One region of the Lactobacillus sp. W8172 genome, then DNA from elsewhere that is predicted to be linked to it. Evidence: predicted binding sites of a transcription regulator. Region 1 holds the regulator's gene; each other region holds the start of a gene.
What was found. Region 1 encodes LexA, which represses DNA repair genes until DNA is damaged. Its sites were predicted from a motif close to CNAACANNTGTTNG; they were not measured.

Region 1 (8,233 bases):
CCCGTTTGTCTTAATGCGTAGCCAACTGGTTCTGCTGAATTAAGGTATTGTTGATAAGGGACCATTCCTACAAGAACTAGACTAACAGCAACAAATAATGCAACTGAAATAAGCAAGGAACCGATAATTCCACGCGGCATTGTCTTTTGCGGATTGACTGCTTCAGCTGAATTTGAAGCGATTGTGTCAAAACCTAAAAAGGAAATGTAAATCATTGAAACGCCAGCATATATTCCTTGCCAACCCCCAAAAGCACCGTGGCTAGTAGGCCGGTATGAAGGAACGAAGGGAATGAAATTAACTTTTTGTACTGCGGTTAGACCAACAACAACAAATAAAAGGATTGCCAGAACTTTTGTTACAACTAAAACATTTTCAATTTTTGAAGCTTTAGATACACCGCAACTAACAATCAGAGCAGCTAGTGTAATCGCAATTAAGGCAATGAGATCAAAGAAGCCGCCGTTTACTCCTAAAGGGTTAGCTAACGCATTTGGTAGTTGCCACCCAAGTGGAGCAATTAAAGCGCGGAAATTGGCTGAAAGCCCAGAGGCGATAAAGGCCATTCCAATAAGATATTCAGCAAGTAGTGCCCAGCCAGAAATCCAGCCCCAGAATTCGCCGAAGATAACATTAATCCATGAATAAACTGAGCCTGCAAATGGCATTGCTGCTGCCATTTCAGCGTAGGCAAATGCAACCAAACCAGCAACAATTGAAGCAATTACACAGGAAATTGCAACGGCGGGACCCGCGTGCAGGGCAGCAACTTCACCAGGTAGGGTAAAAATTGAGGTTGAAACAATTGTTCCGACACCTAAAGCTAAAAAATCTCGGACTTTTAAAGTGCGGACCAAGTGACCATCTTTTTCCTGATAAATGGCTGGATTTTCTTTCCGATTCATTTTTTTCCAAAAGTTCAAACAAAAATCTCCTTAGTGTTATATTAAATTTAACAAGCAAAAGCTTGTCATTACTGTATTCTTACCTTTTAGTCAAAATAGCACCGTAATGATACAAGCTATTATCTTTGAATGCAAGAAACTTTAATTGGATTTTTTAGGTAAACTCATCTTTCTAGATCGTCAAGTACGCGCATTTTTGCTATACTGGTTCAAGGTGAACGCAATGGATGAACTAACAAAAAATGAAGTCCTAGGTGATTTATACGCCTATTATGGAAAATTATTGACTAAAAACCAGCAAAGTTATTTTGAAGATTATTATTATAATGATCTTTCTTTGGGTGAAATTGCTCTGAATCATCAAGTTTCACGGCAAGCAGTTTATGATAACTTACGGCGCTGCCGCACGCTGCTAGTCAATTATGAGGAAAAACTGCATATGCAAAAAGACTATAATGAGATTGAAGAGAAGTTAGGTCAAATTTCCATTGCAATTAAAGAAAAACAGCAAAATCAAGCTTTAAATGATATTAACGAGTTATTGCACAAAATGAGGGGAGAATAATTCATGGCGTTTGAGAATCTAAGTGAAAGAATTCAAAAAGCTCTACGCAATTTATCTGGTAAGGGTAAAATTTCTGAAGAGGACATCAATAATGCCAGTCGTGAAATCAGACTAGCTTTACTCGAAGCGGATGTTAACTTTAAGGTTGTCAAAGACTTTATTAAAAAGATTAAGCAAGAAGCCTTAGGAAAAGAGGTTCAAGAAAGCTTAAATCCGGGTCAACAAGTCATTAAGATTGTTAATGATGAATTGACTAAAATGATGGGTGAGAGTGCCACAACACTCAACAAATCTAAGCACATTCCTACTATTATTATGATGGTTGGTTTGCAAGGTACCGGTAAAACGACAACTGTTGGTAAGCTAGCTAATCGTCTGATTGAAAAAGAAAAAGCCCGTCCTTTATTGATTGCGGGCGATATCTACCGACCTGCCGCAATTGATCAGCTTGAACAAATAGGTGATCAATTAAAGGTTCCAGTTTATAGTCAGCGGGATGAAAAAGACGTTGCGCAAATTGTAAAAAATGGTCTGCAACAGGCTGATCAAAATAAAAATGACTATGTCATTATCGATACGGCTGGTCGACTAGAAATTGACGAACCATTGATGGAAGAGCTTGAGCAAGTTAAAGCAGTTGCACATCCAGATAATATTTTGCTTGTAGTTGATGCAATGACTGGTCAGGCAGCAACAGATGTAGCAAAGGGGTTTGACAGCCGCCTAGATATTACCGGCGTCATTTTGACTAAATTAGACGGTGATACTCGAGGCGGTGCAGCTTTATCAATTAGAGCTGTGACTGGAAAGCCAATTATTTATACTGGACAAGGTGAAAAATTAACTGACCTTGAACAATTCCATCCTGACCGGATGGCTTCCAGAATCTTGGGCATGGGTGACATGCTTACTCTGATTGAAAAAGCTCAGCAAGATTACGATGCCAAAAAAGCTGAAGAAGTAGCAGAAAAGATGAAGGAGAATACTTTCGACTTTAATGACTTCGTTGATCAGCTTGAACAAGTTGAAAAGATGGGACCACTAGACCAGATTGTTAAGATGATTCCTGGAATGGCTAATAACCCTCAGCTAAAAAATGTCAATTTTGATAAAAAGCAAATCGTCTATGTTAAAGCAATTATTTCTTCAATGACAGAAGAAGAGCGTGAAAATCCTGAATTGTTAAATCCAAGTCGCAGAAGGAGAATTGCTGCTGGATCTGGTAGACCGATTGTTGAAGTTAATCGAATGATTAAGCAGTTTAAGCAAGCTCGTGACATGATGAGTAAGATAACCAAAGGGAATTTAAAAGGAATGGAGAATATTCCTGGTATGGATTCACCAATGGGAAGAATTGCAATGAGAAGAATGGGCAAGAAGTTTAAGAAAAATAAGAAGAAGCGAATGAAGGTCAAACGTTATCATTCTTAGTTTTTACCTGTTAAGGGAAAAAGCTTTACACCCTCAAAAAAACATGCTATATTATTATTCGTAAGTTTTAGGAGGATATTAATTTATGTCAGTAAAAATTCGTATGCGCCGTATGGGTGCCAAAAGAAAACCTTTCTACAGAATAGTTGTTGCAGATTCAAGAATGCCACGTGATGGTCGTTTTATTGAAGAAGTAGGCTACTACAATCCAGTTTCAGAACCTAAGGAATTGAAGCTTGATGAAGACAAGATTTTTGAATGGTTGAAGAAGGGTGCACAACCTTCAGATACTGTACGTTCACTTCTTTCAAGCGCTGGCTTAATGAAGAAGTTGCACGAATCAAAATTCAACAAATAATTGAATTTGTTAGAAAAAGTTTGGAGTAGTTTGCTTCAAACTTTTTTCTTGGTTTAAATTTAGGAGAAAAGATGCAGTTTTATGACGTTGCGCGCATATTGACGACACATGGTTTAACTGGAGAAGTCAAAGTAACGCAAATTACCGATTTCCCAGATGAACGGTTTGCTCCTGGGAGCAAGTTATCATTGAAAGATGATCCGCAAACGGAATTGACAATTAAGAGTAGCAGACCGTTTAAACAATTCTGGCTTATTCAATTTGAAGAGATTAATCAAATTGAGCAAGCAGAATTACTCAAGGGAAAAATCTTGGTTGTTAGCGAGACTGAACAACATGAACTGCCACAAGGCTATTATTATTACCGTGATATTTTAGGATGTTCGGTTATTGATAATCAAGATGGTAGTGACTTGGGCAAAATCACTGGAATTGAAACTCCAGGAGCTAATGACGTTTGGGAAATTACTGAAGAATCAGGCAACGAGTATTTAATCCCCTATATTGATGATGTTGTCAAAAAAGTCGATGTCGACGCTAAAAAAGTTTATGTAGAACTATTGGAGGGCTTGCGAGATGAAAGTTAATATTCTGACACTTTTTCCGGATATGTTCACTCCTTTAACAACTTCAATGCTTGGCCGTGGTCTTGAAGACGGTAAATGGGAACTAAATTTAGTTAACTTTCGTGACTTTACTTCTGATGTTCATCATCATGTTGATGACACTCCATACGGCGGCGGTGCAGGCATGGTTTTACAGATTATGCCAATTAAAAAAGCACTTGACTCACTTGCCAATAAAGGTAAAGTGATTATTACAGCTCCACAAGGAAAGACTTTCAATCAGAAAATGGCACAGGAATGGTCAAAAGAAGATAATTTGACTTTTATTTGTGGCCATTATGAGGGTTTTGATCAGCGTGTTTATGATTTAGCGGATGAAACTGTCTCAATCGGAGATTATGTTTTAACTGGTGGAGAATTACCAACGATGAGTATGGTAGACGCAACTGTACGGCTATTACCTGGTATTTTGGGTAACGCAGCTTCTCCAGTTGAAGAAAGCTTCGCACATGGCTTATTAGAATACCCGCAGTATACTCGACCAGAAGATTTTGAGGGAATGAAGGTCCCAGCTGTCTTGACTTCTGGTAATCATCAAAAAATTGATGAATGGCGTCATAAAGAGTCGCTACGAGCAACATACGTGCATCGGCCTGATTTACTGAAAAATTATGAACTGAGTTCTCAAGAAAAAATCATGTTAGAAGAGATTAAACAAGAAGACACAAAGGCTTGATTTTACAAGCTCTCTTTGCTAAGATAACAAAGGTGCAATTGTAATGTACTAATAGTTATGGGTGTTCCGCTGGCGTAGATAATCGTTGATGAATGCCGAAGAAGGAGAAAAATATGGATCCATTAATTCAAGAATTAACTAAAGAACAATTACGTGATGATATTCCTGACTTCCGTGCTGGTGACACTGTTCGTGTTCACGTACGTGTTGTTGAAGGTTCTCACGAACGTATTCAGATGTTCGAAGGTGTTGTAATCAAGCGTAAGGGTGCAGGTATTGCTGCAACTTATACTGTACGTAAGATTGCTTCTGGTGTTGGTGTTGAACGTACCTTCCCAGTAAATGACCCTCGAGTAGCTAAGATTGAAGTATTACGTCACGGTCGTGTACGTCGTGCTAAGCTTTACTACTTACGTGAACGTCATGGTAAATCTGCAAGAATCGCAGAAAAGCGTCGTTAATTCACGCTTAAATAAAAGAGAATCACTCCGTAAAGGAGTGATTCTTTTTTGTTTATGTTAAAATATTCATTAAAATATTTTTAATGAGGAAAAGAACTATGAAAGAACCATTTTTGTTAAATTTTGATCCTGAACCGCGGGCGGTTTTAGAACCAGATCATGAAAAAAAGATTAATAACTTTCGTTTTCAGCCTAAGTTACTGTTCGCATTCTTAACTCCTGATGTAATCAGTGATTTTTTGGCTCGTTATCCTCATAAAAATCTTGGGTTCTTTGACTGCTTTGAAGGAGAAACCCCAATATATGAGGTTGATTTAGATGGACAAAAAATTACTTTTTGTCAGGCAAAAATAGGTGCTGCAGCTGCTGTAGAGCTATTAGATTGGCTAATAAGTTATGGTGTTAAACAGATTTTAGCAATAGGATCAGCAGGCTGCTTAGTTGATTTACCAGAGAACTATTTTCTAGTGCCTACAAAAGCTATTAGAGACGAGGGCACATCCTTTCATTATATGAAACCAGGAACGTATATTGACTTAAAGTCAGAGTTTTTAACTAAGACCAAAAAATTGCTGAATGAAGAAGGTCTTAAGGTTGAAGAAGTAACTACCTGGACTACTGATGGTTTCTTTAGGGAAACAGTCAAGAAAGTAAAGCAGGCCAAGGAATTTGGAGCTTCTTGTGTAGAGATGGAATGTGCAGCAATGGCTGCGTGTGCACAATTTAGAGGGGTCGACTTTGCACAAATATTATTTACGGCAGATTCTCTTAAAGACATAGAAAAGCATGATGAAAGAGGCTGGGGCAGGGATGCTCATGAGGCAGCCATTAATTTGGCGGCAAATATTATAGCCAACATTTAATTTCCAACTTTGTGAAAAATGGAAGTGTGAAACCAATGTGAAACCATGCTGTATTTCACAAAGTTTAAAACAAATATTGATATAACAGCATTCAATACTGAGATAACTTCAAAAAATTGTGAATTACATTTTAATAATTGCTGTGGAAAGATAAAAGGACAAATTTTGCATTTCTGCTTTATTTAGATGCGACTCAAAAAATGTAGAAAAAAACCATTGAATTCCGAATAAAACTAGTTCGTAAATTTCAATGGTGTAATAAATAGTTTCTAAATAATGTTGTTTCGATATAAGCCAACCACTTTACCTAAGATATGAACGCTGTTCAAGAGTATTGGTGCCATAGTATCATTTTCTGGCTGTAAACGGTAATGATCTTTTTCTTTATAGAACCGCTTGACGGTTGCTTCATTTTCATCGGTCATTGCAACAACAATCTCACCGTTAGTAGCAGAGCTTTGTTTACGGACAATCACATTGTCTCCGTTTAAAATACCAGCGTTAATCATGCTTTCGCCGTGAACTCGTAGCATAAATAAGTCGCCAGCATCATTAGCTAAATCGGGAGGAAGTGGGAAATAATCTTCAATATCTTCAACGGCTAAAATTGGTTGACCTGCTGTGACATCACCAACAACGGGAATATCAGTAGGCTTGACACCAAGTGCCTTTTTGCCTTCTTCTGTTATTTCTAGTGCTCGAGGTTTAGTTGCGTCCTTAACAATTAAGCCTTTTCTTTCTAATCTAGAAAGATGACCGTGAACTGTAGAAGTTGATGAGAGTTCAACTCCTTGGCAAATTTCTCTAACAGTGGGAGGGAATCCACGTTTTTCAACGGTATCATATATATAACGAAGAATTTGTAGTTGCTTAGAACTTTGCTTATTGGTCATTTTTTTCTCCCATTCGTTAGTTAATTCTTTGTATTAACTACATTCTAACAAATAATGTTGCCTAATACAAACAGGCGTTCTAAATAATTATTCTTTTTTTTATCCAAAAAGTAAGGTAGACTTTTACAAATGAGAGGTGCAAAAATGACTGAAAATAATGAACAAAGATTAACTGAAGAACAAGAAAAAAAACTAACTGATAGAATCAATGAATTATACCATAAGAAAGAAGCTCAGGGATTAACTAAAGAAGAAGAAGAGGAGCGACAAAAACTTCACAAAGAATTTATCAGAAATTTCCGTGCTGGCTTTAAACAAGATGTCGAAGACTTGGTTATCGTAGATAAAAATGGTAAAGAAGTAACTTCCGAAAAAGCAAAAAAAGCACAGCGTAAGAAAGGCTTGAGAAAAGACTGATTTATAGCTTTTAATTTACTTATTTTTTAGGTAAGATATAACTATTGGACAAATTGAGGTGATTATTTTATGAATTTAGGATTAGCAATTGTATTAATTATTGTAGCGCTGCTAATAGGTCTTATTGGCGGCTTTTATGGTGCTAGAGCATACATGAAGAAATATTTTAAAGATAATCCACCAATCAGTGAAGATATGATTGTTGCCATGATGTCACAAATGGGTCAAAAACCTTCTGCTAAAAAGGTAAACCAAGTGATGAACATGATGAAACATCAAAAATAAAATCTTAACTAGATTGACATCAGACGGAGGATTGTTTCTTCCGCCTTTTTATTTTGAAAGACAGGTGAAAAATGGGTATATTTTTTAAGTTAGGCTGGTTTTTTAAAAAGGAAAAGAAACGCTATTTAATCGGTGTTGCTTTTCTAGCACTGACTTCAGTAATTAACTTAGTACCACCAAGAATTTTGGGTTTAATGGCTGATCAATTAGATAAAGGTCATATTTCTTGGCAAGAATATGCGACCCTAATCTTAGCCATTGTACTAGCTGCGTTAGTTTTATATGCTTTCCGCTATTTTTGGCGTCGTCAAATTTGGGGTGGTGCAGCCGAATTAGAATTGCAAATGCGCTCTAAACTGTTTGAGCACTTTATGGAAATGGATCGTACATTCTATCAACGCCATAGAACAGGTGACCTAATGGCACATGCCACAAATGATGTTTCAGCGATTCAGGAAGTTGCGGGTGAAGGTGTATTGACACTAGTTGATTCACTTTTGATGAGTGTAACAACAATGGTCGCAATGATAGTATTTGTTGATTGGCGGTTAACAATCGTTGCACTTATTCCATTACCATTTCTTGCCTGGGGGGCATGGAAATTAGGCGATCAGCTATACGGTGCGTTTGATGAATCTCAGGCTGCTTTTTCTCGTTTAAACAATAAAACTCAGGAATCGATTTCCGGGATTAAGGTCCTAAAAACCTTTGGTCAAGGAAAAGAAGATACTGAAGTCTTCAATGACATGGTTA
Region 2 (8,233 bases), on a different contig from region 1:
AACTTTAGCCATCATTGTTGGTGTTGCAACAACAACGTCAAAGTCTAAGTAACCGTTTTGAACTTTTTCTACTAAGTCGTCAGAACCAACTTCGTCAGCACCGGCAGCCTTAGCTTGTTCAGCTTGAGCACCTTCGGCAAAGACAATAACCTTTTGGGTCTTACCAGTACCGTTTGGTAAAACAAGTGAACCACGAATTTGTTGGTCTGCTTGCTTAGGGTCAACGCCTAAGTTGTATGAAACTTCAACTGATGCATCAAAACCAGCATATGAAGTTTCTTTAACTAAGTTAATTGCTTCAGCAACTGAATATAATTTCTTTGAATCTACTTTTTTAGCAGCTTCTAAATATTTTTTACCATGCTTTGGCATGTGATTTCCTCCTTAATATGTGGTCAAACGAGACTCAAACTCTCCCACCTAAATTGTTATAAATAACAGGATTAGTCTTCGACTTCGATACCCATGCTTCTAGCAGTACCTTCGATCATTCGCATAGCAGCTTCAACATCTGCAGCGTTAAGGTCCTTCATCTTTGTTTCAGCGATTTCCTTAACTTGATCCTTAGTTACCTTACCAACTTTCTTGGTATTAGGTTCACCGGATGCCTTGTCGATCTTAGCAGCTTGCTTCAAAAGAACTGGAGCTGGTGGAGTCTTAGTTATGAATTCGAATGAACGGTCTTCATAAACTGTAATGACTACAGGAATAATCATGCCTTTTTGGTCAGCAGTTCTAGCATTGAAGTCCTTAGTAAAACCTACAATGTTAATTCCTGCTTGACCTAAAGCAGGACCAACTGGAGGAGCGGGTGTTGCAGCACCAGCTGGTATTTGTAATTTGACAACGTTAATAACTTTTTTTGCCACGGTCAAAACCTCCTTGATTCCGTGCGTGGTTAAAATGGAAAAGTTACCTACTTTTCCTCCCACAATAATAAAAGTACTTTAATATGGTACCATCGTTTTTTAAAATTTGCAATCTCTCGTAAAAGTTTAGCTAATTTTTTCTACTTGATCGTAATCAAGCTCGGTTGTAGTTGCACGGCCAAACATATCAACTGAAACAAATAACTTATATTTATCGGGTTGAATTTCAGTAATCTTACCCTCAACGCCGTTAAATGCACCGTCAATAATAGTGACAGTTTCACCAACTTCGTATTCAACTTGAGGACGCTTTGCAGGTTCTCCCTGTTGACGCAACAGACGATTTACTTCTTCTTCAAGAAGTGGTGATGGCTTAGAACCACCACCATGTGAACCAACAAATCCAGTTACGTTAGGTGTATTTCGAACAACAAACCAACTTTCGTCAGTCATGACCATTTCAACTAAGACGTAACCAGGGAAGATTTTTTCTTCAACTTCTTTTTTCTTGTCGTTGACCTTCTCGATTTTTTCTTGTTCAGGAACCATTACCCGAAAGATATAATCTTGCATCCCCATGCTTTGTGCACGTGATAGCAAGTCAGATCTAACCTTATCTTCGTATCCTGAATAAGTATGAAGCACGTACCATTGCTTCTTTGTTGTTTCAACCATTACAAATTTCTCCTTTTATTTTGGCAAACAAAAAAACCTCCACTCAGAGGTTTTTTCTTTAACTTTATTTATTATATCACGAATAGAATTTCATTTCTATTTACATGAAAATTTGTGTTAAAACGCTGAATAAGTAGTCTAACACTCCTAGAAACAAGGCGAATAAAACTGAAGTAGTAATGACTGTTCCAGTATCATGACGGTTTTGTTTAGCTGTTGGCCATGTTACCAAGTGCATTTCGTGTGCTACGCTCTTAAAAAACTTAATCATTCAATTTACCTCGTTTCCTTGTGTAATGTCATTTTGCCACAATGTTTACAAAATTTATTCAATTCAAGCCGCTTCGTGCGATTCTTGCCTGCGGTGATTGAGTAGTTACGCGAGCCGCATACGCTGCAAGCTAATGATGCTTTTTTCACTGCCATAATCTCACTTCCAAACTATTGTATTTTAGCAAAAAATACAGGTATAAGCAATTCATTTAATAATTGCCCTAAAATTCAAGTCAATTTTTCTCTTTAAATAAAAAGCAGCTACTTATAAGCAGCTGTTTTTGGTGGTCAAACAAAAGCGTAACCGCCGGGCGTAGAACATTGTAATAGTCGGATTTACTTCTTAAGATTTTCATTTACGAAGGATTCGATTTTATCGTCAGAATAATCAAGGAACGGAAGCATATCTTCTTCCGTCTTCATGGTATCTCTACCATTCTTTTCCATGAAATAGTCCCAAAGAGCATCCCTAACTGGCATGTCTGAATCACTCCAGTCAAAAACCTCTTTCATGTGACGATCTAACAATGCAGTCTTGATAACATCTTCTGCCATCTTAATCTACCTCCTATAAAATAATTCTACAGTTATTAATTATACGCTAAATTCTCATCATTTTCTATTAAACAGAGTCTAATAAAATTAACCGTGCTTTTTGCAGCAGACGCGAGCGTGCCCTTACTAAGGTCATTGGCAAAATTTGCCAGTCGTTAATTATCTGTTCTGGTTGACAAAGTCCGAGAATAATTAATAAAGCCGTAACTTCTAAAATCGATAGCTTGTTGACTAATTCAGCTAGTTTTATGCTTAGCGGCACTTCTGGTAAAAAAGTTTCTGGTCGCCGAATAGGATTCATTCCTTTAGTAGCTGCTGCTTCAAAAGAAATTGCTTTGGCCCAAGCCTTTCTGCGGTATGCCATTTCACGTCTAAGAAGCGTATTGGCATGATTTACCAGCCGAACTTTGTAATAGCTAGCGAAATTACCCTTTTTTGGGTCAAAATCTTTCACAGCTAAATAACAAATGATCATCGCATCCTGATCCCAATCCTGATTATCGTAAGAGCGAAGATGATATTTTTTCTTAATATTCGCAATTAGTGGACGATACAAAAAGCAAAGCTTACGTAGTGCATCAGTCTGTCCACTTTTGATTTGCATAATTAACTCGGTTTCTTCTCTTGCTACTTCTATTTTAGCCATATTGCTATTCTCCTTTAGTTGATATCTGAGCTAAAGAATACTGAGAAGCAAAATTTAATTTAAACGAACCAATGTTTAAATTTTTCACTAACAGGTAAATGTAACGGTTAATAACAGCAAAATTCACTTTAGGTTGTCAGAACAAAATTTGCAAAAAAATGAGCGCACATTTTGTATGGGCACCCATTTAACTTTTTTATTTATGATGATTTCTAGTATCCAGCATTTGATATAGCAAAACACCAGTTGCAACACTTGCATTGAGAGATTGCACATGGCCAACCATTGGCAAAGTAATCATTTGATCCATTTGTTCTTTCAGTAAACGTGAAATGCCTTTACCCTCATTTCCGATTACAAGAACAGTTTTACCATTGCTATCCCACTGACGATAGTCTGTTCCGTCCATATCTGTGCCAAAAAGCCAGTAACCACGTTTTTTCAACATTTGACTAGTTTGTACAAGGTTATTAACGCGGGCAACTGGGACGTAATCAATCGCACCAGTTGAGGTCTTAGCCACAACAGACGTCAAACCCGTTGCGTGTCTTTTCGGGATAATGATTGCATCGACCCCAGTTGCATCAGCTGTTCTCAAAATCGAGCCCAGGTTGTGTGGATCTTCAATTGAATCAAGCATTAACAAAAATGGTTGTTTCTCCTCCTGATCAAATTGATCAAGTAAATCATCCAAATCCGCATATTCGAAACTAGCAACAGTCAGAACAAGTCCCTGATGATTGCCGCCTTGAACTAGGCGATCAAGCTTATTTTTAGGAACAGTTTGAACAACAATTCCTTTTTCCCTTGCTAAACCGAACACTTCATCTGCAAAGCTTTCCTGCACACCTTGTTGCAAAAAAACCTTATTGATTCTGCCAGCATCCTGTGTTTTTAAAAAATCAATTCCAGCATGTCTACCAAAAACAAAATCACTATCACTTGAAGTCATATTCATCAATGCCACCATTCTCCACTGTTTCAATGCACCAAGAAGTTAATTCTTGAAGCCGCTCTTTTTTACCAAGTAATTCCAAATAGCCCCAAACTGCTTCAAATCCTGTCGACAATTGGTATGTGGCTAAACTAGTATTCTTGGCCTTGCTATAAGTTTTAGAATTACGACCGCGACGAAAAGTTGCTAGTTCATCCTCACTCAATAAGCCATCTTCCTGCATCTTAGTAATCAAAGCCGCTTGAGCCTTGGCTGACACATAATGTGTTGCTCTTAGCTGCAAGGCTTGTGGCTTAACAATGCCACATTTAACTAAATGCCGCCGAATATCAACTTCATAAACAGCATCCCCTAAATAGGCTAACGTCTGCCCGTTTAATGTATCTGGATTAATTTCGTTTTCGACCAACTTTTTACTATTACTCACGAATCCACCTTGTTCCTTGTGGAGTATCTTCAATGATTACTCCCATTTCTTTTAATTGATCACGTAACTGATCACTTTTAGCCCAGTCCTTGTTCTTTCTTGCTTCATCACGCTGCTCAACCAAGGCAACAATTTCATCATCACCTTGCGTCTCATTTTGCTTAATCAACTTGGCGGTATCAATACCAAAGATACCCAACCATTCTGTTAATAGAGCTTGCGCCTTCATTAATGCGTCTTTATCAACACTTTCAGCTGCAATATTGGCATTTAACACTGGTAATAAATCATAAATTGCTGTTAACGCATTTTGAACGTTAAAATCATCATCCATTGCGGTAACAAAATCTGTTTCCGTTTTAGCCAAAATTTCACGTAAATTAGCGTCTTCAACATTAGAAGTGCCGTCTTTTAAACGATAATTCAAGTTGATCAACATGTTCTTAAAACGCTGCAAAATAGTCTGTGCTTGTTTGAGGTTTTCTTCTGAATAGTTGATTTGACGTCGATACTGAACACTGGCCATGAAGAAGCGAAGAACCTGTGGATCAACTTTCTTTATAATTTCATGGACCGTTACAAAATTATGTAACGACTTCGACATTTTTTCTTGATCAGCACCTACAGTCACAAAACCGTTATGCATCCAATAATGAACAAATTTTTTACCTGTAGCGGCTTCACTCTGAGCAATTTCATTTTCATGATGTGGAAATTCAAGATCTTGCCCACCACCATGAATGTCAATTGTATCGCCCAAGTATTTGGTTGACATGACTGAACATTCGATATGCCAGCCTGGCCGTCCCTTGCCCCAAGCAGACTCCCAGGCAATTTCATCAGGCTGTTTTTGCTTTTTCCAAAGGGCAAAATCAATTGGATCTTCCTTACGATTCTGTTCTTCCTCGTTAACGTGTTCCGAAGCGCCCTCTTCTAATTCAGCAATGTTCTTACTGCTTAATTCACCATAGTGCGCAAATTTCTTTGCTCGATAATAAACATCACCGGCAGATTCATAAGCATAACCTTTTTCAATTAGCTTTTCAATAAAACTGATAATTGCAGCAATTTCACTAGTTGCACGGGGATTCTTAGTTGCGGGCTCGATATTTAAAGCGGCCGTATCCTCTTCATAAGCTTCAATGTAGCGATCCGCTAATTCGGGCACAGTAATGCCTTCGGCACGTGCTTCATTAATCATTTTATCGTCAACGTCAGTAAAGTTAGACACATAATTAACTTTATACCCGCGGTATTCAAAATAGCGTCTAATGGTGTCAAAAGCGATTGCACTTCGTGCATTACCGATGTGAATGTAATTGTAAACCGTTGGGCCACAGACATACATCGTAATCTGCCCAGATTTAATTGGTTGAAATTCTTCTTTAGTTTTCGTCAGAGTATTATATATTTTCACGACGGCTAACTTGCCTTTCTAAAACTTTATCTCCATTCTAACAGAAACAATAGTAGTTTCTAGCTTTTAAAAAATAATTTATCGGAAAACGGCAAAGCAAAAGAGCGCCTATCAATCAAAAATAGGTGCTCTTTTATTGTATTAAATTATAAGCCGTTTTCGCTCATTTGTTTCAAGGTTAAGTCAAGGTGTTCATGAACTTTTTCTTTACCCAAAAGTTCCATTGCTTCGCCAATTCCAGGGCCAACCATTGATCTAGTAGTTGCGATTCTGATTGGCATGAATAGGCGTCTACCCTTAATGCCAGTTTCCTGACGAGTTGCCTGAACTGCCTTCATAATTTGTGGTGAAGTAAACCGAGGAATTAAATCAATTTGCTTCTTGAATTCTTCAATAACAGGTCTTGCTTCATCCTTACGAATTTCGTCAATTTCTTCATCGCTCAAATCTTTTGGTGCGTCAAAGAAAATCTTAGCTAAATCAACAATCTGCTTAGTATATGACATTTGCACAGAGTAAATGTTAACTAATTGACGTATCCATTCCATCTTTTCAGGGTTTGGATCTTTTTCAACTAAACCAGCTTCTTGTAAATTGTTAAGTGCTAAGTCTAGTAAAGTATCACGATCTGCCTTCTTGATGTATTGGTTGTTAATCCACTCTAACTTTCTTCTGTCAAAAGCTGCAGGTGAATTTGATAAACGAGCAGGATCAAATTGCTTAATCAATTCGCGTTGAGTAAAGATTTCGTTTTCACCAACAGGTGACCAACCAAGAAGTGTAATGAAGTTAAACATTGCATCTGGTAGGTATCCTAAATCACGATATTGCTCAATAAACTGCAATACTGACTTGTCTTCTTCACGCTTAGATAACTTCTTACCAGTTTCCGCATTGATAATTAAAGTCATGTGACCAAACTTAGGTGGCTCCCAGCCTAATGCTTCATAAACAGCTAGCTGCTTAGGAGTGTTAGAGACGTGATCATCCCCACGTAAAACGTGAGTTATTTCCATTAAATGATCATCGACAACAACTGCAAAGTTGTAAGTTGGCATACCATCACGTTTTTGGATAACAAAATCGCCACCAATTGTGTCAGACTCAAAGCTTAAGTGGCCCTTAACGATATCTTCCCAAGAATATGTTTCCATTTCAGGAATGTGAATTCGAACAACTGGCTTTAAGCCCTTTGCCTTTGCCTCTTCTTGCTTTTGCGCAATTTCATCGGCAGTCAGGCCTTCATACTCGTAAGTATAGTGTGGAGCAATTCCCATTGCCCGTTGCTCTTCACGTTGTTCTTCAAGTTCTTCTTCTGTTTTGTATGAATAGTAAGCTTTACCTTCATCTAACAGTTGTTGAATGTACTTATTATAGATATCTTTACGTTCAGATTGACGATATGGGCCAAAATCGCCGCCCTTGTCAGGACCTTCATCCCAGTCAATACCTAACCAACGTAAGTTTTCCATTTGTGATTTAGAACCACCTTCGACATTACGTTTTTGGTCAGTATCTTCAATTCTTAAAACAAAAGTACCTTTATTATGACGCGCAAACAAGTAGTTGAATAGTGCAGTTCGCGCATTACCTATATGTAAGTGCCCTGTTGGACTTGGGGCATATCTTACCCGAATTTTTTGTTTTGCCAAAATTCATGCCTCTTTCAAAAAGTAAATATAAACATTTTTAGTTTACCCGTAATAACGGAAAAGTTCAATCTTTCCTTAACCCAAAACCAATTTTAACGCTTGGGGGATGCTTGAAACGGGAATTACTTCTATTCCCATATTTTGCAAACTTGATCGCATATTATGATTAGGAATAAAAATTCGCTTAAAACCTGTTTTAGCGGCTTCTTTAATCCGCGCATCAATCTGGTTAACTCGTCTAACTTCACCAGTTAAACCAACCTCACCCACGAAGCAATCAGTTGGTAAAATTTCTTGGTTTTTATAGCTTGAAGCAATCGCCATCACTACCGCCAAATCAACTGCAGGCTCATTCAAGCGAATACCACCGGTAGCAGTTAGATAAACATCTTGATTTTGTAGCATCAAGTTGCCACGCTTTTCTAAAACTGCTAACAATAATCCTGCTCGGTTGAAATCAATACCGGCAGTAGTTCTTTTGGCGTAGCCAAATGCGGTCGGTGTAACTAATGCTTGGATTTCCGCTAGAATCGGCCTTGTTCCCTCAAGCGAGACGACAATCGCAGATCCCGTTGAGTTAGGTAATCGCTCATCAAGAAAAATTGCAGATGGATTAGTGACTTCCTGCAACCCTTTGTTGACCATTTCAAACATACCGATTTCGTTAGCAGCACCAAACCGATTTTTTACGGAATGCAAAATTCGGTATGCATGGTGTTCATCACCTTCAAAATAAAGAACTGTATCCACCATGTGCTCCAAAA
Region 3 (8,233 bases), on a different contig from region 1:
TTTGGCCTCTTTAACTGTGCCTTGATACGTAACAATGGCTCGTTTAGGTAAAGTATAACTGCTCTTATTACCGGCTTTAGTGTATACGGCTGATTTTTGATTTAAAACCAATTTGCCTTTTTTGCTGTTTTTACCGTTGACTTCTTTGATATCAGCCATACTAATGTAGCAATCACTACCAATATTATAGAATTTTTGACCATTAATTATTTTGGTGCCGTAGTATTGCATAACATCTGCATTAAATCTTGGAATATACTTATAGCCATTGACATCATCGTCAGCATAAGGCAGATATTTGTTCTTATTTTTAATTTTATGACCATATTTATTATAGAGATGGGCATCGTAGATTAACGTGATTTTCCCCTTTGCGGCCACTTTACTGCTTTTAGCAGCGGCAACTATTTGCGTTTGGCTAAAATTAGTTAGAAATGGAGTGGTAACTAAAATCAAAGCAGTCATAGCCAATTCAATCTTTTTTGTTAGTTTCATGATTTATCTCCTTACTAATCCTTTCTATTAAATTTATTATAACTTAATATAGAGGTAGAATAATACCTGTCTTACAGTAAAAGAATAACAGTCTGGCAAAGTTTAACTTAAGTTTTAAATTATTAATTAGTTTTAAATAAAATACCCTTATAATTAGAGTAAGAGAAAAGAGGCGTCAAGATGAAATTACCCAATTTAGTCAAAAAGACAGGGATAGGCATTGCAGCAATGGCATTAGGTTTAGTCGTAACGGTGCAAACCAATTTAACTGTAGCTGCTGCAACAGAAGCTCCTACTGTTGTCCCAATTAGTGCGACAGACTTGCCATCTGATGCCGGTCTTTGGACTGGCACTGATGGTGGCTGCACATGGAAATATGACATTATTAGCAGAACCCTGCGGATTAGTGGTCCGCAAAAGAGCAGTCAATTATCAAGCACACCGTTTTTAAAGCAGTTTAACTGGTCTGGCAATATTGAGCATATTGTATTTGAAACGCCGGTTAAAATGGCTCCGAATTCGGCAGAAAAGTTTGCCGGTCTTGAGCATTTGGAGGATATTACGGGCCTCGATAAAGTTGATACTAGTCAGGTGACAAATATGTCTTTGCTTTTTGTCAATGACAAAGCCCTAACTAAAGCTGATGTTAGTCACTTTGATACCAGTCAAGTGACTAGCATGGAACGAATGTTTGACAGCACAGCATTAACAGAAGTAGATTTGAGCAGTTTTAATACAAGTAAAGTCACAAATATGAGTGGTATGTTTAGAAACAGCCTGATAAAACATCTTAATCTGAAAAGTTTTGATACCAGCCAAGTGACCGATATGGGAGAGATGTTTGCGGATAGCGAGGTGGTAGAACTTGATCTAGCTAATTTTGATACCAGTAATGTCACTAACATGGCTGGTATGTTTGCTGAAGTAAAAGTTCCTGAACTAAATCTTAAGCACTTTAACACTAGTAAAGTTAAAAATATGTCTAGAATGTTTTTCAGTACCGAAAATCTGTCAAGTCTTGATCTGAGTAGTTTTGATATCAGTCAAGTGACTGATATGGAGAGAATGTTTTCGGGTAGTGCCATCAATCATCTGGATTTAGCTAATTGGAACACCAAAAACGTCACTAGCATGAAAAGTATGTTTCAAGGGTGTTCTGACTTAACTAAACTTGACTTAAGTGGTTTTAATACTGGTAATGTTACAGATATGTCGGGAATGTTTGCAAAATTCGCTCATTTAGATCAGCTAAATTTCAGTCACTTTGATACTAGTAAAGTTAAAGATATGGAAAAAATGTTCGCTCACAATCCGACTGTTACTAGTTTGGATTTAAGTAGTTTTGATACCAGTAGCGTTACTAATATGATCTCGCTGTTTTCTGGAGACAGCTCTTTGACCAAACTCAATTTAACGGGTTGGAACACCAAGAACGTACGCTGGATGAATTCAATGTTCAGTGGCGACAGCAGTCTAAAAGACATTGAATTGAGACACTTTAATACTACCAACGTTACTGATATGCTTAGAATGTTTAAGGGCGCAAAAAGTCTTGAGCAGCTTGACCTGCATACTTGGGATACACGCCAAGTTACCAGAGTTAGCCAAATGTTTATGGACTGTGATAATCTTGTTTTTGTTGATCTGCGTGGCTGGCGGTTACCAAAAATGTATGATTCAACGGAAATGTTTGCTAATGATCAAAAACTCGCTGGAGTTGATTTAAGTCATTTTAATATTCATAATAGTCAGATTTTGAAGAATGCTGGTAATCCAAAAGGCTTTGTTGTCAAGCTCGGGCATTATCGCTTACGTAAGAGTTCAGGAGTAGGTCAAGGATTTAAACATATTCAAGCTGTTGGCAAAGGTACAATTACTAAGCCTAAGGGCAAAAAGTATACTGCAAAGCAGCTACTTAAACTGTATAACCATTCGGCTAAAAAGAGCCCTAAAGAAACTTATGTCATGTATAATGGCAAAAAGCCCCAGCTGCCTAAAGGGTTCAAGCTTAAATAGATAAGACAAAAAAGGCTAGTTCGTTTTTTAATTACGAATTAGTCTTTTTGTTTATGTTAAAAAATTAATCACCCGGCGGAGTAGACATAGTTGTCAGCTGCTTTTTAGCTGTTTTAACATACCAGACAGCCTCATCTACCTGTGTGACAGTTGCCTTATCAGACCTTAACATAGCAGAAGCGTTTCTTAAGGCACAATCATAATTAGACATAAGATCATGATAAGCGCTATTTTGTGCTAGATCTTTTCCTTCATTAAAAAGTGTGAGCAGTTCCTGTTTGTCAGCTCCTGTCGCAATCTTTTGCCCATTTTCAGCCTGTGCCAATTGTATTCAGGGCTTTAATCTTTAACCCGCTGATGTATTTAACATCGCTAACCTTGATAAAGTTATTGCCATAGCTTAATTTTTGGTTATTTGTGCGGTGTACTGAATTTGGATCTTGTATTGGATCTGGTTGGCTGTCATCAACAACATTATCATCACTGTAATTTAAGCAATGATAAAATAACTCAGCCTTATTTTCCCCAGGTACCCAGAGGTACATTAAGCCATCAACTGTTAGGTTGCTATATGCTGGCTTCATGATGCGCTTGCCAATTGCTTTACCAGAAGTATCATAAAGTTCAACGCTGTTGTCTGTGACTGGCATGACGTAAGTATAAACTAAGTCGCGATAATCAATGACAGGTAAGTCTCTTTGAAGTTTAATTTCGGTAGCATCTACATATTCATCTGGATGACCATGCAGTCTGTAAAGATAGTTGTCAAAGCCGTCACTTAGGTAAGGAATAACAGCTAAATCAAGCTTAATCTTCTGTCCTTTTTTTAATTTACGTTTTGCTTCGGAATAGTTGACCGTTATGCTGTTGGTGTTTTTAAGGACAGTAGCCGTTGAAGTACCGTTATAACGAACAAGGTGCCCATTGATATAGCCAACGTTGGCGGCATTGATGTAACGATTATGACCTAAGGAATAAAAATATTTTCCTTTTATTTTGTAGGTAGGTATGGATTGGGGTTGTAAGTATCTGGCGACATCCCTCAGGTAGTAAAAATATTTTGGTGTTTTGGTAGCAGCCTTAGCTTTACCCTGATATTTGACAACTGAATTAGTTCTTAGTTTTTTTCCAGTTGCTTTGCCAGCCTTGGTATAAACTAGTGCATCACGTTTAATTGTCAATGTACCTTGTGCGACATTGCGTCCCTTGACTTTTAAAACGTTTGCTTCATTAACGTAATAGTTATGTCCAAGGTCGTAAAATTTTTGACCGTTGATTTTTTTGGTACCGTAGTAGGGCTGGCTGCTTCTGTGATCGCCCAAATCATCGCTTTTCATGTCTGTAATCAAGTAACCTGTAGGACTGACAGCAAAATCACTAGGAACGCGATAGCTGTGATTGACATTCAATTTTATTTTATTGCCTGCTTGATTATAAACATAATCGTTTTTAAACAGCGTAATTTTTCCTTTGGATTTTCGAGCAGCTTCTACTGTTTGAAAATTGGTTATATGCGTCAATATTGGACTAGCAGCTAATAATAAGGCTGTTAGTCCAATACAAATTTTCTTAAAAAGTTTCATATTATGACCTCACAAAGATGAGCTTATAGTTTAATATTATTGTAACCCAAAAAGAAATTCAAATTTACTTTATCTAGGAAATTTAATGGATTTTGTCTAACATTCATCATTTTCTTATAACTAAGAAAGTTATATTTTACAATGTTTTTGGGTTGAGACGGCTTATAATTAAGTGAATGAAAAGGGAGGTCATGATAAGTGAATCATAGCCATTCAAAACAAATTTTAGGGTGTTGGTGTTAGTAGTAGTCTAGTTTTTTGTGGCCTGAACTTAATGGTAGATACTGTTAAACCAGTTTTCTCTGTGACTAATAAACCTGCTACTACCGATAAGGTGGATAATGGGATTCAATAATTACCAGGTATTCGGTCAGGCAAAGATGGTGATTGCAACTGGGAGTATGATATTGTTACCAGAACTCTGCCAAAAAGAGTCCTAAAGAAACCTACGTCATGTATAATGGCAAAAAACCAGTGATGCCTAAATCATTGAAGTTTAAATAAATTCTATTAGAGGACGTTTCAAGATAAAGGATCAATAGCTGATTCATAATGTAGAGTATTAATTAAAGCAATAATGGGATTAGTTCACTTAGCGTGTGAATTAATCCCGTTTTTTAATAAAACAATCTTTCGTAAATTTCTAGTTCTAAAATACTTGTATAATTGGAAGTAGTAGAAGGTTGAAACTAAATAGAGGGAAATATAATGAAGCAAGAATCATTGTTTGCAAATAATGGTGAAAATGAGCCATTGGCTAACCGCGTACGTCCCCAAAATCTAGATCAATTTGTAGGACAGGAACAGCTTTTGGGACCAGGAAAAATATTGCGGGAAATCATTGATAATAATCAAGTTTCTTCAATGATTTTTTGGGGTCCACCGGGAGTTGGGAAAACAACTTTAGCAGAAATTATTGCTAGGCAAAGTCAGGCCAGCTTTTTCAATTTTAGTGCGGTTGATAACAGTATTACCAAGATTCGTAAAATTATGAAGCAAGCTGAGCAAGAACACGAAATGGGACAAAAGACACTAGTCTTTGTTGATGAGATTCATCGCTTTAATAAAGCACAACAAGATGCATTTTTACCCTACGTTGAGCGTGGCAGTATTACTTTGATTGGAGCTACGACTGAAAATCCTTCGTTTGAAGTAAACTCGGCTTTGCTATCACGCTGTAAAGTGTTTGTTTTAAAGCCTCTAGAAGTTACTGACATTATTAAGTTATTGAAAAATGCGCTGGCCAATCCTAATGGTTTTGGCAAGCTGTCAGTTAAAATTAGCGACCAAGAAGTTAAAGCAATTGCTAAGTTTGCTAACGGTGACGCGAGAACAGCTTTGAACACACTGGAAATGGCGGTTTTAAACGGTCATAAAACTGGTAATACGGTCAGTGTAACCATGGATAGCTTGTCGCAGTTAATCACGCAAAAGTCAGTCTTGTATGATAAAGACGGTGAGGAGCACTACAACATTATTTCAGCGCTTCACAAGTCAATGCGTAACAGCGATGTAGACGCGGCAATTTATTGGCTGTCGCGGATGCTTGAAGGCGGAGAAGATCCACTATATATTGCTCGCAGATTGGTGCGCTTTGCCAGTGAAGATATCGGCTTGGCGGACACTAATGCATTAAATGTAGCTATCAATGTTTTTCAGGCTTGTCAGTTTTTAGGGATGCCTGAATGTGATGTGCATTTGACGGAAGCGGTGATTTATCTGGCGCTTGCGCCAAAGTCAAATGCGGTTTATAAAGCTAGATTAGCTGCTGAAGATGATGTCAAAAAGACGATTGATGAACCAGTGCCATTACAGATTCGTAATGCACCAACCAAGTTAATGAAGGACCTAGGTTATGGCAAAGATTACCAACTGGCTCATTATGCTAAAGATAAGTTAACGACAATGAAAACTATGCCGCCGAGTTTAGAAGGTCATGAATATTATTTGCCAACTTCGCAAGGTCATGAAGACCGCTTTAAAAAGAGGCTGGAGCAGATTAAAGAATGGCACAAAGAACACGATGATTAAGGCGAGGCTAAGAGGGTATATAAAAAGGTATTAGATCAGGAATCTAATACCTTTTTTGTTACAACTAATAACATTTATACTTTTAATTAGTGGATATTTATAGGTTCTTCAGTAGGTTTACCCGGAAGTTTCTTAATATTAATCAGCTTTTTCTTTAGCTTGGAATGATACAAGTAAGAGCCATTGTTTGATAAAAAGACGACGCCTGACTCTTTGCCATCTGTATCTTTCAAGGTGAAAGTGCTGTTACTTACACGTTTATAAGTACCTCTTTCAAATTTATGCCCGTCTACGTATATGGCATATTTGGGTTTCGTGCCACACGAAATTTCTACATGAGGATTTAAAGCATTTCCTGGCGTTGCAGTATTAGTAAAACCACCATAAATGGTAGGCGGTTTTCTAGTGGTATAGAGCAAAAAGCCTAATGTTACGATAAGTAAAAGTGCGAGAACGCAGGTGCTGATTTTGTAGCCGTTTTTCTTCATGAGTTTTCTCCTGTTGATGAGGTAAAATAAACTGGTTTAACCAGCTAATATAAAAGACGGGTTATGTTATCTATATATAATAATAGAAATAGATTTTTGTCAAACGTAATTAAGCAAGATATAGAGCCGTGATAATGTAATTGTTTCTAAATAAACTACCTTTGTATATATTATGTGAAGTTTGAACAATGTCACCGTTAGGGTAGTGTTGAATTTGATTGGTAGAAACACCAAGAAGAGTTTTGACTGTAACTTCTAGTCCGGCTTCTTCGCGAAATTCACGTTTGCAGGCATCTTCAGCCGATTCGCCAAACTCTAAAGCTTCACCTGGTAAACCCTAACGCTTAAAATCACTACGTTTTTGCAATAATATTTCATTGTTAGAATTGACTAACACGCTATAGGGATTTTTTACAAAGTATAATTAAAAAATAAAAAGATGCTCCATTTTTGGAACATCTTTTTATTTAAAGTTAGTTGTTTTGAAAATTACTCAAGAACTTCGCTGTTTTCTCGTTTTGTGGATGATTAAATAGTTGGTCTGGGTTACCTTGCTCGGCAATTACTCCGTCACTGATGAAAAACATTTTATCAGAAATTTCTTTAGCAAATGCCATTTCGTGCGTTACGATAATCATCGTTAAACCGGTTGTTGCTAAGTTTTTCATAACGCTTAAAACTTCACCGACCATTTCAGGATCAAGAGCACTTGTGGGCTCATCGAATAATAAAATTTCGGGATCCATCGAAATAGCACGAGCAATGGCAACACGTTGCTGCTGTCCACCAGAAAGTTGACTTGGGCGGGCGTTGATATATTGTTCCATCCCAACTTTTTCTAAGTTGGCAAGGGCGATTTTACGTGCTTCGTCCTTGGAACGCTTTAAGACGAGTTCTTGGCCAACCATGCAATTAGCTAAAACATTTTTGTTTTCGAAAAGATCGAATTGTTGGAAAACCATCCCAACTTTAGCACGGTAAATATTACGATTATAGTTTTGCTCAAGGACATTTTCACCGTGGAAGTGAATTTCACCAGCTGTGGGCTCTTCCAGTAAATTAATGCAGCGTAAAGTGGTTGACTTACCACCACCTGACGGGCCAATAATAGTTGCGATTTCGCCTTTTTTAATATCAAGTGAAATATCGCGTAACACCTGGTGTTGTCCAAAAGTTTTTTGCAAATGCTGTAAGCTTAAAATAGTTTCATTTGATTCAGTCATTATTTTTTGGCCTCCATATCCTGAGCTGTGCCTACTTGAACTTGATTAGCCATTAAGTTGTAGTTTTTATTTCCTTGCAAGTGCTTTTCAATCAGATTAAAGATTCTGGTAATTGTAAAGGTTAAAATCAGGTAGATAGCTGAAATTGTCAGGTAAGTTGGGAAGAACTTAAAGGTCTGACTGGCAATTGTTGTACCGACAAAGAAAAGCTCAGAGACTGAAATGATACTCAAAACAGAAGTGTCCTTAATATTAACGATGAACTCGTTAGTAATTGAAGGTAAACAGTTCTTAATAGCTTGAGGCAAAATAATATGCCACATTCTTTGGTTATGGGTCATTCCTAATGCGCTGGCAGCTTCAAATTGTCCTTCTGGGGTAGAAATAATTCCACCAC

Region 2: a site for LexA is predicted at 3,083-3,096, ahead of H3R21_RS06765 (sigma factor). Genes of this name have one in related genera too.
Region 3: a site for LexA is predicted at 4,717-4,730, ahead of H3R21_RS05940 (replication-associated recombination protein A). Genes of this name have one in related genera too.

Annotation. Positions count from the first base shown of each region.
Region 1 is NZ_JACFPG010000001.1:164,208-172,440, forward strand. It holds gene H3R21_RS00770 (APC family permease) at 1-923, opposite strand, end outside; gene ylxM (YlxM family DNA-binding protein) at 1,129-1,470, shown strand; gene ffh (signal recognition particle protein) at 1,474-2,901, shown strand; gene rpsP (30S ribosomal protein S16) at 2,987-3,259, shown strand; gene rimM (ribosome maturation factor RimM) at 3,331-3,846, shown strand; gene trmD (tRNA (guanosine(37)-N1)-methyltransferase TrmD) at 3,836-4,561, shown strand; gene rplS (50S ribosomal protein L19) at 4,675-5,022, shown strand; gene H3R21_RS00805 (nucleoside phosphorylase) at 5,121-5,885, shown strand; gene lexA (transcriptional repressor LexA) at 6,155-6,778, opposite strand; gene H3R21_RS00815 (DUF896 domain-containing protein) at 6,923-7,195, shown strand; gene H3R21_RS00820 (YneF family protein) at 7,265-7,480, shown strand; gene H3R21_RS00825 (ABC transporter ATP-binding protein) at 7,552-8,233, shown strand, end outside.
Region 2 is NZ_JACFPG010000005.1:26,407-34,639, reverse strand. It holds gene rplA (50S ribosomal protein L1) at 1-372, opposite strand, end outside; gene rplK (50S ribosomal protein L11) at 444-869, opposite strand; gene nusG (transcription termination/antitermination protein NusG) at 996-1,544, opposite strand; gene secE (preprotein translocase subunit SecE) at 1,645-1,815, opposite strand; gene rpmG (50S ribosomal protein L33) at 1,821-1,970, opposite strand; gene H3R21_RS06770 (hypothetical protein) at 2,154-2,372, opposite strand; gene H3R21_RS06765 (sigma factor) at 2,440-3,018, opposite strand; gene rlmB (23S rRNA (guanosine(2251)-2'-O)-methyltransferase RlmB) at 3,215-3,970, opposite strand; gene H3R21_RS06755 (Mini-ribonuclease 3) at 3,957-4,400, opposite strand; gene cysS (cysteine--tRNA ligase) at 4,393-5,817, opposite strand; gene gltX (glutamate--tRNA ligase) at 5,964-7,469, opposite strand; gene radA (DNA repair protein RadA) at 7,545-8,233, opposite strand, start outside.
Region 3 is NZ_JACFPG010000004.1:40,890-49,122, forward strand. It holds gene H3R21_RS05920 (SLAP domain-containing protein) at 1-495, opposite strand, end outside; gene H3R21_RS05925 (BspA family leucine-rich repeat surface protein) at 676-2,511, shown strand; gene H3R21_RS05930 (hypothetical protein) at 2,576-2,836, opposite strand; gene H3R21_RS05935 (SLAP domain-containing protein) at 2,823-4,094, opposite strand; gene H3R21_RS05940 (replication-associated recombination protein A) at 4,803-6,125, shown strand; gene H3R21_RS05945 (hypothetical protein) at 6,212-6,613, opposite strand; partial or broken gene H3R21_RS07490 (NUDIX domain-containing protein) at 6,723-6,935, opposite strand; gene H3R21_RS05955 (amino acid ABC transporter ATP-binding protein) at 7,087-7,836, opposite strand; gene H3R21_RS05960 (ABC transporter substrate-binding protein/permease) at 7,836-8,233, opposite strand, start outside.